3 regions of the Rhizobium sp. N122 genome follow, and region 3 is predicted to be linked to each of the others. Evidence: riboswitches for the same ligand, from Rfam matches in the RefSeq annotation. Region 3 holds a riboswitch; each other region holds the start of a gene.
What was found. A riboswitch is a leader RNA that binds a small molecule or an ion and turns the genes downstream of it on or off. The one in region 3 is predicted to bind thiamine pyrophosphate.

Region 1 (3,850 bases), on a different contig from region 3:
GAGAAGGTGACGCCGGGATGCCGCTCCTGAAACGGCGTGGTGATGCGCGACAGCATGGCGAGCGCCGTCGGAATGGCGGCGAGACGGATATGGCCGGAAAGACCGCGGCGCGCCGCGCGCATCTCCTCGCGCATGGTGCGGGCGTCGCCGACGATGCGGCGAGCCCATTCCAGCACGCGCTGCCCCTCCGGCGTCAACCCCTGAAACCGCGAACCGCGCTGCACCAACATGACGCCGAGCTGATCCTCGAGCTGCCGGATTGCGGCCGACAACGTCGGCTGTGAAATCCCGCATTCTTCGGCGGCGCGGCCGAAATGTTTTTCATTGGCAAGGGCGATGAAGAATTCCAGCTTGTCGATCATCCGGTCTCCCGCTGCATCCAGCGTCCGGCCTCATCTTCGACATAGCAGCCGCGCTTCGCAAGGGATGGTCGCTAACAGTTTTCTGCAATCGGAAAAAGATCGAACAGCGATTCGAGGAAGGCCAGCACGCTGACATTGCCGATGCTGTAGTAAACCATCCTGCCCTGACGGCGGGTATTGACCAGGCCTTCGAGCCGCAAACGCGCGAGTTGCTGCGAGACCATCGCCTGCTGGATGCCGAGAATATTTTCGATTTCACCGACCGTCCGCTCCTGTTTCGCCAGTATGCAGAGGATCAGAAGCCGGGTGTGATGCGCCAAAGCTTTCAGCAGATCGCTCGCTTCATGGGCTTTTCCAGCGAGTATGTGCAAGTCCTGGCCGGTCATCCCCGGCTCCGGTTTGGGCAACGGCATTCGATATCTCGGAAGGGAGGCGATGTGGTAGATCAGCACAATAGCATATTCGCACAACCGAATTGGTCAATAGTGATGAAATGCCAAAAAAGGTCCAAGTAAATCAGCAGATAAGCTGGCCGCCATTGATCTCGAGGACTTGGCCCGTAATGTATCCGGAGAGAGAAGGAGCCGCCAGGAACAGATAGGCGGGCGCGCAATCCTCCGACGTGCCGAGCCGCTGCAGCGGGATGGATTTCCGGGTCTGCTCAAGCTTTTCCCTGGAGGAATAGCGCTCGTGGAAATCCGTCTCGATCGTTCCCGGCGAGACGCAGTTGACGCGGATGCCGTCCGGGGCAAGCTCGCGGGCAAGCGCCTTGGAATAGGTGGCGACGAACGCCTTCGAGGCCGAATAGATCGAGGAACCGGGGCTGCCGCCGGTCAGCGCCGAGATCGAAACGGTGTTGACGACGGCAGCACCCTCGGCCGCCTTCAATGCCGGCAGCAAGGCGCGCGTCAGCGCCACCACCGATGTCTGGTTGAGCCGGATGACCGCCTCATATTCCGCGTCTGTCAGCGTGGCAGCCGGGAAACGGCCGAGCATCGTGCCGGCATTGTTGACGAGCACATGCACCTTGTCGAAGAAAGCGAGAACATCTTCGGCAAATTGCGCCGCCCCGCCGGCGGCGGAGAAATCGGCATGCAGCAGCAGCGCCCGTCTTTCCGATTCGGCCGTCAGCAGGAAATCCGGCAGGTCCCGCCCCGGCTTGCGCCCGGTATGGACGATGACCTTCGCGCCGCAATCCAGAAACTGCCGAGCGACTTCGAGGCCGATGCCGCGGCCGGCGCCGGTGACGACGACATTGCGATTTTCGAACAGTCTGGGATGAAACACGAAGCCGTCCTCCTCGGTTGCGTCACTCGCCCTTAACATATGAGCACCGCGACCGAAAGAAAGGCAGGCATCGATCTTTCCGGCAGCTCGGTCTTTCCCGAAGAGACGCGGCCTCTCCCTGAAGCGACTGGTTCTCCCGCATACTAGTTTTCGGTCTCCAGCAGCCGCGCACCCGGTCCTTCCTTGCCGAGCCGGTCGCACGGATTGCGCAGCGGACAGCTTTCGATCGACAGACAGCCGCAGCCGATGCAGCCGGCCAGGCGGTCGCGCAACAGGCTCAGCCGACTGATTCGTGCGTCGAGATCGTCCTTCCATCGTGCCGACAGCGTCTGCCAGTCGGCGGCCGTCGGCGTGCGCCCCTGCGGCAGGGACTGGAACGCCGCCTGGATTTCCGCAAGCGGAATGCCGACGCGCTGCGCCACCTTGATGATCCCGAGGCGGCGAAGCACGTCGCGCCCGTAGCGCCGCTGGTTGCCGCGGGAGCGGATGCTCGAGATCAAACCCTTGGTCTCGTAGAAATGCAGCGCCGAGACGGCCAGGCCGCTGCGCTCCGCCACCTCGCCGACTGTCAGGAGCTTGCCGGGCGGCGCTGCCGGAATCCTATCCATCGCCTCTTGACCTCAATATTAGTTGAGGTTTTATAACCCTTGCGCCTGCAATCGTAAAGCCCGATCGGACGCCCGCGGGCGCACGCCGATATCGCCGCCTGAGGCAGCAAGCTGCGGTCCCGTTCCCGGCAGGTACGGGCCCACCGAGGAGCACCCGGGCGGGACCTCCGCTCGGGTGTTTCCCTTCATCAGATCCATTCCAACCGAGCGGACGGGTTTGCAATTTTGCGGTTGCGGGACGAAAACCCGGGTGATAGTTTCCGCCGAAATACAGGGGAGCTCCGTATTGCCGGGGCTGAGATGCGAGGTGCAAGCCTCTGGACCCTTCAAAGCTGATCTGGGTAATGCCAGCGGAGCGAGGTTCAGATGTTCTTAGACGAAGAAGTGTCACTCTATCCGATGCCGGACAATGTCGTCGGCATCATTCTCGATGCCGTCAAGGCGCTCGATCCCTATCGCGACCGGCTGCGCATCGAGGCCGAAATCAAACGCTGATGACACTGCCACGACCTTTGGATTCGCGCCTTGCCGCGCTCAGCGCCGCCCTGTACCGGGCATTGCCCGCCTTGCTCGCCGGCCTCGCCTTTCTGGCGGCATGGGAACTCTATGTCGGTCTTTCCGGCATCAAGCCCTCCATCTTGCCGGCGCCTTCGCGCATCGTCCTCCAGGGCTGGCTGAACCGCGCGGCGCTGATATCAAACACCTGGCCGACGCTCGGCGCTACACTCGGCGGTTTTGCCCTGTCGCTGGCCTTCGCCTTCGGCGCTTCGATCCTCATGGACTTTGCGCCTTTCATGCGTCGGGCCTTGCTGCCGATCTTCATCGCCAGCCAGACCCTGCCGCTGGTGGCAATCGCGCCGCTTGTCGTCCTCTGGTTCGGTTTCGGCCTCCTGCCGAAGATCCTGCTGGTGGCGCTCGTCACCTTTTTCCCGCTGCTCGTCGCCCTGCTGCAGGGCTATGAATCGACCGACCGCGACATCGCCGAACTCCTGAACTCAATGAAGGCGAGCCGCTGGCGCATCTTCCGCCTGGCGCGGCTTCCCTCCGCGCTGCCCTATTTCTTCGCCGGCTTGAGAATCTCGATCACCTATGCCGTCGTCGGCGCGATCTTTGCCGAATATGCCGGCGCCGCCAGCGGCCTCGGCATCTATATTCTCAACGCCAAGAACAATTTCCGTCCCGATCTCGTGCTTGCCGCCGTCGTCGTCAGCGCCGTGCTGACCCTCTGCCTCTTCGGCCTGACGCTGTTGATAGAGCGCCTCCTGATGCCCTGGCCGCCATCCGGGGAGCGGCGCCGATGAGCGACAAAATGGTTGAACTGCGCAATATCGCGAAATCTTTCGACGGCATGGAGGTGCTGGGCGATATATCGCTCAGCATCGCAAACGGCGAGTTCGTTTCGATCGTCGGCCCGTCCGGCTCCGGAAAATCGACGGTGCTGCGATTGCTGACGCAGGCGCTTCGGCCCGATTCCGGCACCGTGCTTTTCAACGGCGCGCCGCTGGAAGAAGCGCCGCATTCCTTCGCCTTCATGCCGCAGCGTGATGCGCTGATGCCCTGGCGCCGGATCATCGACAATGCCGCCCTCGGCCT
Region 2 (3,850 bases), on a different contig from region 3:
ATTGTTGAAGGCAAGCAGTGAGGTCAGCGGCGCGTAGGGCTGCTTCAACGTGATCGTGACGGTTGCGGGATCGGCAGCCGTGATCTTGTCGATGAAGCCGGCCACCTGCTTGCCGCGCGAGGCGATCTTCATCCAGCGGCTGAGCGAAGCGACGACATCGTCCGAGGTCATATCGCTATTGTCGTGGAACTTGATGCCGGTCCTGAGCTTGATCGTATAGGTTTTGCCGTCGGCACTGATCTCAGGCAGGCTTTCGGCCAGCAGCGGCGTGACGTTCCAGCTCTTGTCGAACGTATAGAGCGTTTCGAAAATATGCTGCGTGACGATGCCGACGAGATCGGCCGTCGACGACATCGGATCGAGCGTCGGCGGCTCGCCGATCGTCGCGACATTGATGACGCCGCCCTTTTCCTGGGCAAAGAGGGTCGAAGGCAGGGCGACAAGCGCAGTGCCGAGCAGGAATGCGACAAGCGTTTTCATGTGATGGCTCCCGTTTAGTTCCATTATTATGCAATTCATCTTTTTGTAACAGAATAAGAGATGAAGTGGTGGTGTCAAGCGGAAGCCACGGATTATATCGTGGGACGAGGATCAGGATGGCGAAAGAGCACCGCATCACCGGCCTCGGCTGGCCACCTGCGCGAAGGCTGCGCATGATGCGGCCTAACGAATCGGCAGCGGCAGAGCGTCAACAAGGCGAGGGTGGAATGAACATCGACTTCAACGGTGGAAAATGGCTGAACGAACCGGCCAGCTGGCGCGTGGACGACGCCGCCCTCACCCTGACAACAGGCGAGAAAACCGATTTCTGGCGGGAAACCTATTACGGCTTCACCCGCGACAGCGGCCATTTCCTCGCCTTTCCCACGCCCGAGAGCTTCACCGCCCAGATCCGCATCCAGGGCGAATTCCGCACCCTCTACGACCAGGCCGGCCTGATGGTGCGTCTCGACGAAAACCACTGGGTCAAAACCGGCGTCGAATTCACCGACGGCGAAGCCTTCCTCAGCACCGTCGTCACCGACGGCAAGTCCGACTGGTCGGTGTCGCAACCCTTCAAGGAACTCGAAGATTTCCACATTCGCGTCACCGTCGCCAACGGCGCCCTGCGCATCCAGGCCTCCCGCGACGGCAGCCGCTGGCCGCTGCTGCGGTTAGCGCCGTTCCCCGCTGCCGACCGATATGATGTTGGGCCGACCGCCTGCACGCCGGAGCGCAGCGGGTTGGAGGTGCGGTTTTCGGCGTTTTCGATTGGGCCGGCGGTTACGACGGATCTGCATGATTTGAGCTAAGAGCTGGGCGATGCTCAGATTATCTTAGAGCCAACCGCAGCAACGTTAACGCAGAACCGCAGCAGTCACGCTGCCCGCGTGCGTCATGTCCGATCAGTCGCAGGACAGTCATTTTCGAGATGACATCCGCGCCGTTCTCTGCGAAAAAGAGCGCGATGAGAGACAGGGGCGCCCGTCGACAGACGGGCTGAGAAGCACCCTTCGAACCTGAACCGGATAATGCCGGCGGAGGGAGTCGCTCGGGGTCGCGGCTCACCGCACGAATGACCCCGTGCCCGCCCCCGCCTGAAAGGGGCAACATGCAGACCAGGACCACACCAGGAGCCATGCTGACGGCGATGCGCGAGAAGCCGCCGCTCGTTCAGTGCATCACCAACTATGTCGCCATGAATGTCGCCGCCAATGTACTCTTGGCCGCGGGCGCCTCGCCGGCCATGGTCCATGCTGCTGAAGAAGCCGGCGAATTCGCCGGCATCGCGAGTGCGCTGACCGTCAATATCGGCACGCTGTCGACGCAATGGATCGACGGCATGCAGGCGGCGGCGAAGGCGGCGAACTCGGCCGGCAAGCCCTGGGTACTCGATCCGGTCGCCCATTATGCCACGGCTTTCCGCCGCAATGCGGTTGCCGGTCTGCTGGCGCTGAAGCCCACGATCATCCGCGGCAACGCCTCCGAGATCATCGCGCTCGCCGGCGGCGAGAGCCGCGGCCAAGGTGTCGACAGCCGCGATCCGGTCGAGCAGGCCGAAGGGTCGGCGCGATGGCTGGCCGAGCGCCAGCAGGCGGTTGTCGCCGTCACCGGCGCGGTCGATTTCGTCACCGACGGCGAGCGGGCGGTGCGTATAACAGGCGGATCGGCCTTAATGCCGCAGGTCACGGCGCTCGGCTGCTCGCTGACCTGCCTCGTCGGCGCCTTTGCCGCCTCCGTGCCCGAGGATATCTTCGGCGCGACGGTCGCCGCCCTTGCAACCTTCGCCATCGCCGGCGAGGATGCCGCCCTCGGCGCAGCCGGTCCCGGCTCCTTCGCCTGGCGCTTCCTCGACGCGCTGAACGCGGTCGACGGCGAAACGCTCGATGCCAGGGCAAGGATATCGGCGGCATGAAGACTTTCGACCTCTCGCTTTATCTCGTCCTCGACCCCGATCTCTGCGCCGGGATCGGCATGGTCGAGACCGCGCGCCTTGCCGTTGCCGGCGGCGCGACGATGGTGCAGTTGCGCGACAAACATGCCGGCACGGCCGGGATGGTCGAGACCGGACGCGCCTTGAAACAGGCGCTTGATGGCACCGGCGCCCGCCTCGTCGTCAACGACGATGTCGAGGCGGCGATCGCCATCGGCGCCGATGGGTTGCATATCGGCCAGGAGGACATGGATGCGGTGAGAGCGCGGGCGATGATCGGCCCCGACATGATCCTCGGCCTGTCGGTCGAAACCGCGGCGCTTGCTGCTGCCGTCGATCCCGATCTCGTCGATTATACCGGCGTCGGGCCGGTGTTTGCGACGCCGACCAAGGCCGACCACAAGCAGCCGATCGGTTTTGACGGTCTTGCCAACTTGGTGAAGGCCTCGCCGGTGCCCTCGGTTGCCATCGGCGGGCTCAAGGCGGACCATGTGGCCGAAGTCTTTGCCGCAGGCGCAAGCGGGCTTGCCGTCGTCTCCGCCATTTGCGGCGCGCCGGATCCGGAAGCCGCCACACGCCGCATCGCCGCAGAAATTCGAAAGGCCCGCGCATGATCCGCAACGTCCTCTCCATCGCCGGCTCGGATCCCTCGGGTGGCGCCGGCATTCAGGCCGACCTCAAGGCCTTCTCCGCCCGCGACGTCTACGGCATGGCGGTGCTGACCGCGCTGACAGCGCAAAACACCCAAGGGGTCACCGGCGTGCATCTGGTGCCGCCCCCCTTCGTCGCCGATCAAATCAAGGCCGTCTTTGCCGATGTGCGCGTCGATGCGGTCAAGATCGGCATGATCGCCAATGCCGGCATCGCCGAGGCCGTCGCCACAGCCCTCGACGCAGCTCTGGCCGCAGCACCGGCCGACCGCCGCGGCATCCCCATCGTCATCGACCCCGTGATGATCGCCAAGGGCGGTGCCGCGCTGCTGGCACCCGAAGCCGTCGATGTGCTCAGCCGCCGCCTGCTGCCGCTGGCGACGCTGCTGACCCCGAACCTGCCGGAGGCCGCCGCCCTGCTGCATCAGCCGGTGGCGACGAACCGGGCGGAAATGGCGGCGCAGGCCGAACAGCTGCGCGCGCTCGGCCCGGCCGCCGTGCTGGTCAAAGGCGGCCATCTCGACAGCGACGACAGCCCCGACGTGCTGGCCGCCGCCGACGGGCTGCACTGGTTCGAAGCCCAGCGGGTGCCGACCAAGAACACCCACGGCACCGGCTGCACGCTGTCGAGCGCGCTGGCGGCCGAGCTTGCCAAGGGCGCTTCGGCTGAAGAGGCTGTCGCCATCGCCAAGGATTACCTCGCCGGCGCGGTCGCGGCCGCCGGCAGCCTTACCGTCGGCTCCGGCCACGGGCCGGTGCAGCATTTTCATGCGCTTTGGCGCGTGGA
Region 3 (3,850 bases):
TCGCCCGATGCGGGCAGCACCTGTGCAGTCGACGATATCGGAGAAATCGTCGTCGTCCGGCGCTGCGTCGGTAAAGGTGGCGCCGTTTGCCGCCAGTTGCTCTTTCAGCGCGCGCAGCGCCTGGCGCGGGTCCAGATGCGCCTCGCGTGGGAAGAACAGGCCGTGCCTGAAACGGCTGGCGAGCGCGGGCTCAAGGGCGGCGATATCGTTCTCCTCAACCCATTGATAACCGGTCGTGCGGCCGGCAAATCGCTTCAGCTCGCCATGGTCGCGCGTCGAGGCGACGACGAGCGTGCCGTTGCGGACGGTGCTGCCCGGCAGGATCGCTTCCCAGCGATCGGCGGAATCGAGGCCGCGCGTCAGCACCGCCTCATCGGCGCTTTCCCGCTCGCACCAGGGCGCCAGCATGCCGCCGGCGAGCCAGGAAGCCGCATGAGCGAAGTTCGGGTGCGGGTCGAAGACCGTGACGTCGGCACCGCGGGCATGCAGCTCGCGGGCGACGGTGAGGCCGGCGACGCCGGCCCCTTTGACAAGCACGCGCATGTCAGTCCGCCCCGTGCGCGGAGGTCTCGATCGGCACATAGAGATCGCCGCCCTCCCGGTATTTCGCCGCCATCGCGTCCAGCCCCTCCTTCTGCGCTTCGGCGCGGATGTCATGCGATATGCGCATCGAGCAGAATTTCGGGCCGCACATCGAACAGAAATGCGCCACCTTGTGCGCTTCCTTCGGAAGCGTCTCATCGTGGAAGGAGCGGGCCGTCTCCGGGTCGAGGGAGAGGTTGAACTGGTCTTCCCAGCGGAATTCGAAACGTGCGCGCGACAGCGCGTCGTCGCGAAGGCGCGCCGCGGGATGGCCCTTGGCAAGGTCGGCGGCATGGGCGGCGATCTTGTAGGTGATGACGCCGGTCTTGACGTCGCTGCGGTCAGGCAGGCCGAGATGCTCCTTCGGGGTGACGTAGCAGAGCATGGCCGTGCCGAACCAGCCGATCATCGCCGCACCGATGCCGGAGGTGATGTGGTCGTAGCCGGGGGCGATATCGGTCGTCAGCGGCCCCAGCGTGTAGAAGGGCGCCTCGCCGCAGACGGCGAGCTGCTTGTCCATATTTTCCTTGATCTTGTGCATCGGCACATGGCCGGGCCCCTCGATCATCACCTGGCAATCCCTGGCCCAGGCGATTTTCGTCAGCTCGCCGAGCGTTTCGAGTTCGGCAAATTGGGCTGCATCATTGGCATCGGCGATTGAGCCGGGGCGAAGGCCGTCGCCGAGCGAGAAGGAGACGTCATAGGCCCGGCAAATCTCGCAGATCTCCTCGAAATGCTCGTAGAGGAAGCTCTCACGGTGATGATGCAGGCACCACTTGGCCATAATCGAACCGCCGCGCGAGACGATGCCGGTGACGCGGTTGACGGTGAGCGGGATGTAATGCAGCCGCACGCCGGCATGGATGGTGAAATAGTCGACGCCCTGTTCGGCCTGCTCGATCAGCGTATCGCGATAGATTTCCCAGGTGAGATCCTCGGCGACGCCGCCGACCTTTTCCAGCGCCTGATAAAGCGGCACCGTGCCGATCGGCAGCGGCGAATTGCGGATGATCCATTCGCGGATATTGTGAATGTTGCGGCCGGTCGAAAGATCCATGACCGTATCGGCGCCCCAGCGGGCAGCCCAAACCATCTTCTCGACTTCTTCGGCCATCGACGAGGTGACGGCGGAATTACCGATATTGGCGTTGATCTTCACCAGAAAATTTCGGCCGATGATCATCGGTTCGCTTTCGGGGTGGTTGATGTTGGCGGGGATGATCGCCCGGCCGGCGCCCACTTCCCGGCGGACGAATTCCGGCGTCACATGATCGGGAATATCGGCGCCGAAGCTCTCGCCGTCACGCACCAGCGCTTCCGCCTTGGCCTTGCGGCCGAGATTCTCGCGAATGGCGATGAACTCCATCTCCGGCGTGATGATGCCGGCCCGTGCATAGGCAAGCTGTGTGACGGCTTTCCCGTCTTTGGCGCGCAGCGGCCGGCGCCGCCCCGGGAATTCCGGCGTCAGCCGGTCGCCGCTGACGAAGCCGTTATCTTCGGGGCGCACATGGCGGCCGTCATAGGCTTCGACATCGCCGCGGGCCAGCACCCAGTCTCGGCGCAATGGGGGCAGACCCTGCTCGATACGGATCTCGGCGCCGTCGATCGTGTAGGGGCCGGAGGAATCATAGACGACGACAGGCGGCTCGCCGGCGGTCGGATGGACGCTGATTTCGCGCATCGGCACCCGGATATCACTGTGGATATCTCCTGGAACATGGATCTTCCGCGAAGCCGGCAGCGGGCCGGTGGTGACGGTCGGGGTGAGGTTTTTTGCGGCAATGGTCATGGTTTGAGGCTCCAAGTTGTAAGTTGGAGACCCAGTCAATCAGCCGGAATGATGGAAAGACGCCGGCACAGATTCCACGCGTGAATCCGAAACCTTCGAGCGCTTGCACCGTCCCTACGCCAGTATGAACTGGATCAGGTTCAACGGGTCACTGCGCCACAACAGGCTAAGCCTGATTGTCCAGCAGTATCTCAGCCCCTTGCCGGGACCCCCCTGGTGAATGCCGATAGTCGTAAAGCGCCGTCCCGGATCGTGTCAAGCTTACAGCTTTGTCGTTCCGCTTATATCGTCCCGTCTCGGAGCCTGTTGCGTTACTGGCCGAACTGCGGCAAATGTCAGTTCACTCAACGTCAGGTGGATTATGTCGTTTCGGATTGAACGTCTTATGCGAGAACATCTCAGTGGCGCCGCCGGTGTGCTGGTCAATGCCTATGCGGGACCGCCGTGGAACGAGAATTGGTCGCTTGAAGCGGCGATTGAAAATGTAAACAACGTGCTCGAAACGCCCAAATCCATTGCCCTTGCGGCCATTGACGGAGGCAAGGTGCTGGGGATCGCGCTGGGCATACGGCAGCGGCGCCATGCCGGTCCGGTCATCTATCTGGATGAGCTTTCGGTGCTGCCTGAAGCGCAGGGTCGGGGAATAGGGACGGCGCTGCTGTCGGCAGTTTCCGAAACAGCAAAGGCCGAAGGATGCAACAGCGTCTGGTTGGTCTCACAGCGGGACGGTGCTTTGTCGAAATTTTATCAGGGTTGCGGATTCGCCGTCGGCAACAACCTTGGTCTCTACTCCAAATCGAGTGCGTAGCGATTCGGGCTGTATTGGCCTACATATCCGGGTGGATGGGTTCGAGGCTCGTGACCCCGATATTCCACTTGGAGCCTGTCTCGTTGTGGGATGAAAGAGGGCATGTCTGATCGGATTTGTCTTTCCGGCCTATCGGAAGAAAGCTGGCGAGCGGTCATCGAAACGCTGGGGGCTGCCGGCTGGTCCGTCCGAAAGGGTGGCGGCCTCGATTTCTCCTGGGCTGTCCTTGAGCGCGGCGGGATACGGATCGACATGGAATATGATGCATGGCAGGAGGGCGAAATGGCCTTTGCCCAAACCGACGGGTCGACAATAGCCAACGATCTTCCAGCACAATTGATTTTGCAGCTGAAATTGAACTGAGCCGCCGCTAAAGCCCGTCGCGATCTTTCAGACCCGCTCCTCGCGGCTCCTTTGAAGCGATGCCCGCTCAATCCGGTCGCAATGTCTTGCCGGATTCCGCATCGAAAAGATGAAGCTTTCCTGGCCGAGCGGCGATCGTCGCGACCTGCCCCGGTTTAAAATCGTGACGGTCGGACAGCACCGCGACAAGCTCGCCGGACCCGTAGCGCAGGAAGACCATCGTCTCATGGCCGGTGGGTTCGGTGACGCTGACGGTCGTGTCGAGGCCGCTTGGGCTGAGCGACAAGTGCTCGGGCCGCACGCCGAGA

Region 1: linked by a shared signal. The riboswitch ahead of ATY75_RS33765 (HMP/thiamine-binding protein) and the one ahead of thiC (phosphomethylpyrimidine synthase ThiC) in region 3 are both predicted to bind thiamine pyrophosphate.
Region 2: linked by a shared signal. The riboswitch ahead of thiM (hydroxyethylthiazole kinase) and the one ahead of thiC (phosphomethylpyrimidine synthase ThiC) in region 3 are both predicted to bind thiamine pyrophosphate.

Annotation. Positions count from the first base shown of each region.
Region 1 covers NZ_LOKU01000004.1:38,788-42,637, forward strand. Annotated here, with positions in the region: gene ATY75_RS04045 (LysR family transcriptional regulator) at 1-362, opposite strand, end outside; gene ATY75_RS04050 (metalloregulator ArsR/SmtB family transcription factor) at 434-775, opposite strand; gene ATY75_RS04055 (SDR family oxidoreductase) at 879-1,649, opposite strand; gene soxR (redox-sensitive transcriptional activator SoxR) at 1,793-2,257, opposite strand; TPP riboswitch at 2,520-2,633, shown strand; partial or broken gene ATY75_RS33765 (HMP/thiamine-binding protein) at 2,624-2,734, shown strand; gene ATY75_RS04065 (ABC transporter permease) at 2,752-3,558, shown strand; gene ATY75_RS04070 (ABC transporter ATP-binding protein) at 3,555-3,850, shown strand, end outside.
Region 2 covers NZ_LOKU01000067.1:116,899-120,748, reverse strand. Annotated here, with positions in the region: gene ATY75_RS30080 (ABC transporter substrate-binding protein) at 1-480, opposite strand, end outside; gene ATY75_RS30075 (DUF1349 domain-containing protein) at 708-1,292, shown strand; TPP riboswitch at 1,447-1,543, shown strand; gene thiM (hydroxyethylthiazole kinase) at 1,592-2,395, shown strand; gene thiE (thiamine phosphate synthase) at 2,392-3,027, shown strand; gene thiD (bifunctional hydroxymethylpyrimidine kinase/phosphomethylpyrimidine kinase) at 3,024-3,850, shown strand, end outside.
Region 3 covers NZ_LOKU01000006.1:33,953-37,802, forward strand. Annotated here, with positions in the region: gene thiO (glycine oxidase ThiO) at 1-543, opposite strand, end outside; gene thiC (phosphomethylpyrimidine synthase ThiC) at 545-2,371, opposite strand; TPP riboswitch at 2,465-2,596, opposite strand; gene ATY75_RS05920 (GNAT family N-acetyltransferase) at 2,733-3,179, shown strand; gene ATY75_RS05925 (hypothetical protein) at 3,270-3,542, shown strand; gene ugpC (sn-glycerol-3-phosphate ABC transporter ATP-binding protein UgpC) at 3,610-3,850, opposite strand, start outside.